3 regions of the Marinobacter liaoningensis genome follow, and region 3 is predicted to be linked to each of the others. Evidence: predicted binding sites of a transcription regulator. Region 3 holds the regulator's gene; each other region holds the start of a gene.
The links. Region 3 encodes sigma-54, which starts transcription at its own class of promoters, with help from an activator protein. Its sites were predicted from a motif close to ANTGGCATNNANNTTGCTNT; they were not measured.

Region 1 (3,273 bases), on a different contig from region 3:
GAAGGCGCCCTGCAACACCCCCGTCACAATAATGGCAGCCGTAGTGGTATAGGCAAGAATGCGGCCGTTGTAATCCGGCATCGGTGGAATGGCAACGGGATTATTGGGATGATCAAGGGTCAATGCTTTGCCAGCGCTGTTGCTGGCATTACGCAGATCTGCCGGTGCACTCATCATGTTAGAAACGGATCCGGCCAATGAGCATATCTCTGAACATGACCCAGTCGCCCATCAGGCTGTAGACGGGGTATTTGAAGGTTGCCGGCCGGTTCTTCTCGAATTTGAAATGACCAACCCATGCGAAACCGTAGCCGATGACAGGGAGTAGCAATAGCCAGGTCAGCTTTCCGGAGGTGATGGCCCATACCGCCACAATCAGCACCAGCAAACTGCCCGCGAAATGCAGCCGACGGCAGGTCGCATCGCTGTGCTCTTCGAGGTAGTAGGGATAGAATTCTGCAAAGTTGCTAAAAGTTCGTTGGTCACTCATGGTGCTGCTACCAAGTCGTTTATAATTTTTAGGTAGACCGGACTACGACTAAAGGTTAACAGTATTACGTATAACCCACAATTAACCGAATCGACGTAAACGGTCTCAAATCCTCCCGTCGATCATCCATCCGATAGTGAGACGATATGACTGCAGTCAGCGAATTTCTGCTCAACCGGACGTCCGAACCCAGGCTTGAGGCACCGGCGCCGGATTCCGATTCTCTCGCCCGTGCCTTCGCCTGCGCTGCCCGGGCCCCCGACCATGCCCTGTTGCGGCCGTGGCGCTACCTCGTCATTGAGGGTGAGGGCCTGAAAGCGTTGGGGGACCTCTTCGCATCAACCTGTGCCAACAACAGCGACGAGCAGGAGATCGAGAAGTTGCGTCGGGCGCCGCTCCGGGCTCCGATGATCATCGTTGGGATCGCGTCGCCAACAGCCCATCCCAAGGTTCCGGAAGTCGAGCAGGTTATGTCGGCTGCAGCTGGCATGAGCTTCCTGGAGCTGGCACTGCAGGAGGCCGGATTCGGTGTTATGTGGCGTACTGGCAGTGTCGCTTATCACTCGGCCGTCCATCAGGGGCTTGGATTGAAAGAAGGCGAATCGATCGTTGGCTTTCTCTACGCCGGGACGGTGTCTTCGGAAAAACCCCGGGTTCCCCGGCCAGAGATGCACGACTATGTCCAGCACTGGCCTTCCTGAATGACATGACGTTCTCCCTCCCTGCAGGCCCGATCCTTGGTCTGGGGGAGGGGAAACCGCTTGCCGCTTTTCCCCGGTTTCATTGAATTTCCGCCCCGTCCCTTCCCCCATCAATTGACCCCAGGGCCCGCGCAGACAGCGATTCAGAGGGGTTTTCAAACTTTGGCATTGGCCTTGCTTTAATCCCATCAGAGAGCAAATTCGGCAAAGCAGGCCGGCATGCGGGGGCAGTTTTGGGAGGCAGTATGGCGATTTCGTTTGATAATGCGCTTGGTATCCACCAGCAAGCACTGGAGGCCCGGGTCAAACGGGCGGAAGTCCTGGCGAACAACATGGCAAACGCCGATACCCCGGGATTCAAGGCCCGTGATATGGATTTCCAGGCAGTGATGCAGCGGGCACGGCAGGCTGCCTCTGGCTTTGAAATGGCCAAGACTGACGCTGGGCATATGGATACTTCCAGTGGTTCCGCCGACAGCGAGTTGCTCTATCGAACACCACACCAGCCGTCAGTGGACGGCAACACGGTGGATGCACAGCAGGAACAAACCCGGTTCATGCGCAATGCCATGGATTACCAGGCCAGTTTCCAGTTTCTGAGCAGTAAATTTTCCGGTCTGACCAAGGCCATCAAGGGCGAGTAAGCCGCAGCGACGCGAGTAGCAAAGGAGAGTTTTCATGTCATTAGGCAGCATTTTTGACATCGCCGGTTCCGGCATGACTGCGCAATCACTGCGGCTGAATACGACGGCATCCAACATTGCCAATGCGGAGACGGCCAGCTCCAGCACCGAGACAACCTATCGGGCCCGAAAGCCCGTGTTTGCGGCCATCCACCAGTCGATGCTCAATCCCGACAATCAGGGCCTGGCCTTTTCCAGCGAGCAGGGTCCCGGGGCAGGGGTTCGCGTTGAGGGGGTTGTCGAGAGTCAGGCAGATCTCCAGATGCGGTATCAGCCTGAGCATCCGGCAGCGAATGAAGACGGTTACGTGTTCTATCCGAACGTCAATGTGGTGGAGGAGATGGCCGACATGATGTCGTCATCCCGCAGTTACCAGATGAACGTGGACATCATGAACACCGCCAAATCCATGATGCAGCGAATCCTGACCCTCGGTCAGCAGTAATCCGGAGAGGAGTAAGCAATGAGCGCAATTAACGCAACAGACGCTTCGGATGTTCTGAGCCAGTACCAGCTGAAACAGCAGGGTGGCGCCGATGGCAACAGCGAGCTGGGCAGAAACGAGTTCATGGAGCTGATGCTGGCCCAGTTGAAGAATCAGAATCCGCTGGAGCCCCAGGATAACGGCGAGTTTATCTCACAGCTTGCCCAGTTCAGCTCGCTGGAAGAGATGCAGAAACTGTCGGGTACCGTCGATGACGTGGTTGGGCAATTCCGGTCGACCCAGGCTCTGCAAGCGTCAGCTATGGTCGGCAAGACCGTGTTGGCGCCGTCCAGTGTCGGCATTCTTGGTGCGGACGGTGAAATCAGCGGCACGATCGCCGTGCCGGCCTCGACCGGTGGCATGCGTTTGTCAGTGCAGAATCAGGCCGGCGAACTGGTTCGTCAGATTGATCTGGGCAGCAGCCCGGCCGGCATGAAGTCGTTCAGCTGGGATGGCCAGGACGGCAACGGCAATCCATTGCCGCCAGGCCCCTACCGGATTGTGGCGGAAGCTTCCTACCCGGGCGGGACGCAACAGCTGGGGACCATGGTGAGCGCCAATGTGGACAGCGTTTCGCTGGGCCAGAACGGCTCCATTACATTGAATCTGGCAGGCATGGGTTCAATTGCCCTGTCCGACGTAAAACAAATCAACTGATACCGGTGTCAGACCAAGGGGTGATTTATGGCATTTAACACAGGGCTTAGCGGCCTTCGGGCTGCATCGGTGGATCTGGATGTCACCGGTAACAACATTGCCAACGCAAGTACCGTTGGTTTCAAGGGCAGCAGCGTTCAGTTCGGTGACCTCTACGCTAGCGGCTTTCTGAGTGGGGGTTCCAACCCGATTGGCGACGGTGTTCGCGTTCAGGACGTCAAGCAATCGTTCGGGCAGGGCAACATCAGCTTCACCGAC
Region 2 (3,273 bases), on a different contig from region 3:
TGGTCGAGCAGGTCCGGGCTTTGGACGGTAGATCTGGAGGTCCTGGATACCGACGGCCAGGACACCGAATATCGACTCACGGTCGTCTCGCCCGAGCCACCCGAACGATTCCTGGCAGTTCTCAGGGGGGAGTCCATGTATATGGGCGAATACCCGGTGCCGTTGCGCCGTCAGGTCGATGGCACTTATGTCGCGCGTTTCAATGCTCCCATCTGCAGTACCGGAGAGGAGATGGTCTGGCGAGTAGATCTACAGCAGGGCCAGGAACGACTGAAAGGCATTCCGGTGAAGCTGGTGTTTCAGGCCCGTCATCTGTGATTGGCCTCAAAACACTCGTTTGGCAGAGCTGACAAGGCCCCCATATCGTGTAAAATTCCAGTCACTTATTGCTGACATCAGGGAAGACACGATGAATTACGGAGATAGCGTTCAGAAGGTACTGCTGCGCAAAATCCGAAAGGCGGAGCAGGATCTGGTGCAGTTGAAGCTGGATTACTGCCGGTTTGTGTTTGGCCTGACCCATCGGGCCAGAGTCGTGTCGGACGGAACCGCTTATGTGGTCCGGTCCGTCGACGTCGACAGCATGAAGAATACGGAAGAGGGCGGTTTTACCCGGCCTGGGATCGGAGGGGTGCCAGTGACTCAGCCGGACGCCTCGGAATCAGTTCAATTGGGCACGAACTGGGCACTGGACTCGACGCCCGATCAACCGGCTGTCAAATAAACGCATTGGCGGTAATGGCCTCATAAAGACTGTCGCCCGGCGTCACGTAATGATGCTGCCGCCAGAATTCCGCACCCTCCAGCCCTCCGCGATAGCACGCCAGAAGAATACTGCTTTGCGTCAGGGTTGAAATTGCCTGTAGCGCCTGCGGCTGCCGGATTCCGATTTTTCGGCTTGCAATATGAGCGGCCAGCCCGGCCAGTGATTCGGAATGTCGTGCGGGCGTGTCACACAGGGCACAGGCCGCGCCATAAAGCCACACAGCTGCGTAGTCCCGAACCGCCTCTGGCGCGTCGCCAAGTTCCAGCCCTTTCACACGACAATCCCTTTCCTGAAGTCCGGCAAGAATATGCAACTGGGTCAGTAGCTCCGTTCGATCGGCGCCGGCTACTTGTCGCGCTGCGGGTGTTCGTCTGACCGGCACGGGTGCAACTTCGTCGCGGGTAACATTCTCAGTTACCGGAGCAGCCCGAACCAGCGTCACCATGCGAAATGCCATCAGTAGCACAAGTGCTACCAAGCCAACCTGGATTATGAAAACCACCCCGTCCGTCATGATTCACGCTGCCCTGAACACTGCAAAATGTAATCAGAGTGTAACGAAATGTAAGCGCCAAGGGGATGCTACCGCTTGTCAGAATAAGCCTAAAAATTGGCCCGAATGACGGAACTGTGATGAGGGTCATAAAGCGCTCCCGGAGCAGTTGTGTCGGGAATGTTTACAGACTGGAGCTGGTATGTGAACTGTTTCACCAGCTTTACACCTATGTGTCAAAAAAATTTACAGTCTTCGCTTTGATGTACCTGTTGAGCCGCTATTTCCTGGGCTTTGAGCACCTGGCATGGATCTGGCTATGACTCCCCACTGTAGCCAAACCACCCGTGAGGGTGGGACGGAAAGCTGCGGGTCTTACTGAGACAGCCGGGCTGCACAGGGAGTAATCAAAGCGTTCACGGAGAATGTTGATGGATTTTAAAAGAACGGCACTTGGTTTCGTATTTGCAGCTTCAGCAAGCGCCGCGCTGGCAACGCCGCAGTACAGTGGAAGCACCACCTCAGACGGTGACCTTGCCCTGGATCAAGGGGCTGGCTATTACATCTGGAACGATCTTAACAATACCAGTAACTGGTTCGTCCGCTGGCTGGCGCCAGGGGCTGTCGATGCCGATAACACGGTAGAATGGTTCGGCGATCTGGAGTTCGAAAACCAGAACCTCGGTACCTATGAGTCCTTCGGTTTTGAATCCTCCGGTCCCCACGCAGACACCATGACGGATTTCAGCACCGGCACCTCTGATTTCATCACCTGGACCGCGGCAACTAACGCGACCGGTGGTGTCGACGGCTTCAATTTCACCCTGGCAGGTGGAATTGAGTTGCTACAATTCTCGCTCGGCTCAAGCCTGTTCGCGGGCCTGACTCCGGTCCTGACCGACCCCGGTACGACCTCTGCCGGGATCTATATTGGTGATGGTTACTCCTCTACCGACGCCCTGGTCCTCGAGAACCGGGCCGGTGGCGTGTACCAGCAGTTCGAGGTTTCCGTTCCGGAGCCTTCAACACTGGCACTGCTTGGCCTCGGCCTGGCAGGATTTGGTGTGTCACGTCGTCGCCGTAGCTGATCAAAGCTGAGTGCAGTGACTCAAAGCCGGGCTTGTCCCGGCTTTTTGCTGTGCACGGATTGTAGAAGCACCCTTCAGGGAGGGCGGTTAACAGGTGGGCATGGTTTGCAGAGCCAGTTTACGGCGAATATAGCGACCGAGAGTATCTACGCCAATATTGAGCAGCGCGGTAATCAGAATCAGCACCATCGCCCGATCAAACTGGATATTCTGGATGGCGCTGTCGACGTAAAATCCCAGGGTGTAGATGCCAAGAATCCCCAGGATCGCCGTTTCCCGCATGATGATTTCCCACCGATAGAACAGAAACGCCAGGAACGACCGGTACACCCTGGGCACTAATTCCCAGGAGTATCGATTGAACCCAGTAGGGGCATCGCTTCTCAGTTGGATGGCATTGGTCTGGCGACCGATCAGGTGGCCAATGATGCCACCATTATGGAGCGCCAGTGCGACTACCGCCGGGAGCATGGAAGGCCCCCACAGCTGCAGCAGAATGTAGGCGAGAATGTACTCCGGTGTCGACCGTGCAATAACCAGAAATACGTGACCGAACGTTCGGCGAATGGGCCCGCCGAAATGATTGGATATCAGCGGGAATAACAACAAGGCCAGAATGCCCGTGCCGACCAACGCGATCTGCGTGAGAATTACCGTATTCCAGATCCCCGGTATGGCCTGGTGAACCATCAGGTCCCCGAACCAGGCGGTCAGCCCAGTAAGTCCCTCACCTTGCCTGATGGGGCTTGGAATGATGTCCTGGGTGAAGAACCGTTCCACATTGCCCCAAACGATTGGCAGCCCGTCACCAAGAAAAAATGGTGCTCCGAGTATATAAACGGGCAGAAGCTTTGGTTTTACCCACAGCGGCATGGTCGCAATGAGGACGTAAAACAGAATCAGCATTGCACCGGCGTCGGAGTATA
Region 3 (3,273 bases):
GGGCCCCAATGGCGCCGGCAAGACCACCTGCTTCTACATGATCGTCGGACTGGTTCCCGCTGACCGCGGCCGCATCATGATCGACAGCCAGGACGTTACACCGCTGCCCATGCATGGCCGGGCCCGGAAAGGAATTGGCTATCTGCCTCAGGAGGCTTCTGTGTTCCGGAAGCTGACAGTCCGGGACAACCTTATGGCGATCCTCGAAACCCGTAAGGGTATGAGTCGGGCTGACCGGGAAAGTCGCCTGGAAGAGCTGCTGGAAGAATTCCACATTACCCACATCCGCGACAGTGTAGGCATGGCGCTGTCAGGCGGTGAGCGCCGGCGCGTGGAAATAGCCCGGGCACTGGCCATGGAACCCGCTTTTATCCTGCTGGACGAACCCTTTGCCGGCGTTGACCCGATTTCGGTGAGCGATATCAAGCACATTATCCGTCACCTGCGGGACAAGGGCATCGGGGTACTGATTACGGACCACAATGTCCGGGAAACGCTGGACATCTGTGAGACGGCGTACATTGTATCGGGCGGCCACATCATTGCCTCTGGCAATTCGGAAACCATTCTTGCGAACCAGCAAGTAAAAGAGGTCTACCTCGGTAACGAATTCCGACTGTGATAACCGCTGCCCGATTGTGTTGATGAACCCGAGCAAGTAAACTCGGCAAAGAACTTGCTAGGGCATTTTTTGGTAACGGCAAGTAACCGGCATACAACAATTTTTTATTGAACTTAGGGTATTACAGCGCCTGATGAGTGACGGATCCTGAACCATGGTTATGAAAGCCTCCTTACAGTTAAAGCTGGGTCAGAGCCTGACCATGACGCCCCAGCTGCAACAGGCGATCCGGCTACTACAGCTATCCACCCTCGATCTTCAACAGGAAATCCAGCAGGCTCTGGAGTCCAACCCGATGCTGGAAACCTCGGAAGACGACGATCAGGCCGAAGCGGCGTCGAGTGACGACGAGCGCGGTCAGGAGGAGTCCGCAGCGGAAACGACGGCCGATTCCGGTACTGACGCCAATACCGACTGGGATGAATCGGAAAACGGACCAGACTGGGCCTCGGAAAACGAGATTCCCGATAACATCCCCGACGATCTTCCCGTCGACACCGCCTGGGACGACATCTATCAGTCAGCCCCTGCCCCGGCCGCCCGAAACGAAGACGAGAACGATCACGACTTCGAAACCCGCAACTCCCCGAGTGAAACCCTGCAGGATCACCTTGAATGGCAATTGAACCTGACGCCGCTGAGCGAACGGGATCAGGCCATTGCCCATGCCCTGATGGATGCAGTGAACGAGCGAGGCTACCTGACCAGCCCACTGGACGACATCCACGCAGGACTGCTGGATGAAACCGAGGAAGACCCACTGGAACTGGATGAAGTGGAGGCAGTCCTTCATCGCCTGCAGCATTTTGACCCGCCCGGTGTCTTTGCCCGGGACCTGCAGGAATGCCTGCTCATCCAGCTGAACCAGTTACCGCCCGAAACGCCCTGGCTTGCCCAGGCACGCCTTGTGATCACTCACTACATTAACCTGCTGGGCAACCGGGACTACGCCCAGTTATTGCGCCGAAGCCGACTCAAGGAAGATCAGCTGCGTGATGTTCTGGCCCTGATTACCGGGCTGAATCCGCGCCCGGGCGATGTGATTGACCGCGCCGAACCGGATTACGTCATTCCCGATGTCATCGTCCGCAAACACAACGGCAGATGGCGGGTTGAACTAAATCCTGAGATTGCACCACGCATCCGCGTCAATGCGAGCTATGCTTCTCTTATAAGACGGGCAGACAGCAGTGCTGATAACACCTACCTGAGGGATCAGCTGCAGGAAGCCAAATGGTTTATCAAGAGCCTGCAGAGCCGCAATGAAACCTTGCTGAAAGTGGCGACACGCATTGTCGAGCACCAACAGGGTTTTCTGGATCACGGCGAAGAGGCCATGAAGCCACTGATCCTCTCAGACATAGCGCAGGCGGTAGAAATGCACGAGTCGACAATTTCCCGGGTCACCACGCAGAAGTATATGCACACACCGCGGGGTATTTTCGAGCTGAAGTACTTTTTCTCGAGCCACGTCAGTACCGATGAAGGCGGCGAATGTTCATCAACAGCCATCCGTGCAATGATCAAGAAACTGATAGCGGCCGAGACACCGAAAAAGCCGTTGAGCGACAGCAAAATTGCGACCATGCTAGGGGAACAGGGTATCAAGGTGGCCCGTCGGACCGTCGCCAAATACCGGGAAGCGATGCATATTCCACCCTCTAACGAGAGAAAAAGACTGGTTTAGGGGCGCACTGTCGAAAACAGCGCTCCCCCGAGCCAAACTTTGCCGGCGCAGTGTGCGCCAGCCCTCAGGCCCGGCCCCGTTGGGACCGGCATGATGACAACAGGAGACGCCTATGCAACTCAACATTTCAGGCCATCACGTAGAACTGACTCCCGCACTCAAGGATTACGTCTCAGAAAAATTCGAGAAACTCGAGCGTCACTTTGACCATATCAGTAACTGCCAGGTTACCCTGCAGGTGGAAAAGGTGCGTCAGATGGCGGAAGCAACGTTGCACGTGGTTGGTGGTGATATTCACGCAAAGGCAGAAAACGAGGACATGTACGCAGCGATTGACGGGCTGATTGATAAGCTGGACCGCCAGATCCTCAAGCACAAGGAAAAGAATGTAGACCGGATGCACGGAAACGGCGCTCGTTAACCGACCGTTTTCATGCATGTCATCTCATCGCGCTGCGGCATGGATAACCTGCCGCAGCCTTTTTTTTACGGAAATGCAGTCGATTCATGAGCGACACATCCCTGACCATAGATAACATCCTTGCGCCGGAGCTGACTTTGTGCCGGATACCCGCCTCGAGCAAGAAACGGGTACTGGAATTCATTGCCGAACAGATTCACCGGCACGACGATTCTCTCAGCGAGACCCAGATCTTCAACAATCTGGTGTCCCGTGAGCGCCTCGGCAGCACCGGAATCGGCCAAGGCATTGCCATACCCCATTGCCGCCTGGAGGGACTGGACCATGTGGTGGGCGTTCTGATGACGCTCGAAGAGAGCATCGAGTTCGACGCCATTGATAACCAGCCCGTCGACCTCGTATTTGCCCTCGTTGTTCCCAAAGAGGCCACCAGTGAGCACCTGGAACTGCTCAGCCAGCTGGCGGAAAAGTTCAACGAACGGGTTTTCTGCGATGGACTTCGCCAGTGCGATGATGCCACCACGCTTTATGAACGCATGACCG

Region 1: the regulator sigma-54 is predicted to act here: its motif matches at 1,353-1,372, upstream of flgB (flagellar basal body rod protein FlgB).
Region 2: the regulator sigma-54 is predicted to act here: its motif matches at 1,561-1,580, upstream of KZO34_RS18575 (PEP-CTERM sorting domain-containing protein).

What each region holds. Positions count from the first base shown of each region.
Region 1 covers NZ_JAHXKI010000004.1:139,299-142,571, forward strand. Annotated here, with positions in the region: gene KZO34_RS16610 (adenylate/guanylate cyclase domain-containing protein) at 1-177, opposite strand, end outside; gene KZO34_RS16615 (Mpo1-like protein) at 179-490, opposite strand; gene KZO34_RS16620 (nitroreductase family protein) at 637-1,191, shown strand; gene flgB (flagellar basal body rod protein FlgB) at 1,437-1,835, shown strand; gene flgC (flagellar basal body rod protein FlgC) at 1,870-2,319, shown strand; gene KZO34_RS16635 (flagellar hook assembly protein FlgD) at 2,338-3,015, shown strand; gene KZO34_RS16640 (flagellar hook protein FlgE) at 3,043-3,273, shown strand, end outside.
Region 2 covers NZ_JAHXKI010000001.1:209,383-212,655, reverse strand. Annotated here, with positions in the region: gene KZO34_RS01015 (hypothetical protein) at 1-318, shown strand, start outside; gene KZO34_RS01010 (hypothetical protein) at 410-724, shown strand; gene KZO34_RS01005 (hypothetical protein) at 717-1,223, opposite strand; cyclic di-GMP riboswitch class I at 1,585-1,659, shown strand; gene KZO34_RS18575 (PEP-CTERM sorting domain-containing protein) at 1,691-2,347, shown strand; gene KZO34_RS00995 (PhnE/PtxC family ABC transporter permease) at 2,435-3,273, opposite strand, start outside.
Region 3 covers NZ_JAHXKI010000002.1:429,056-432,328, forward strand. Annotated here, with positions in the region: gene lptB (LPS export ABC transporter ATP-binding protein) at 1-622, shown strand, start outside; gene KZO34_RS04255 (RNA polymerase factor sigma-54) at 777-2,309, shown strand; gene hpf (ribosome hibernation promoting factor) at 2,422-2,730, shown strand; gene ptsN (PTS IIA-like nitrogen regulatory protein PtsN) at 2,817-3,273, shown strand, end outside.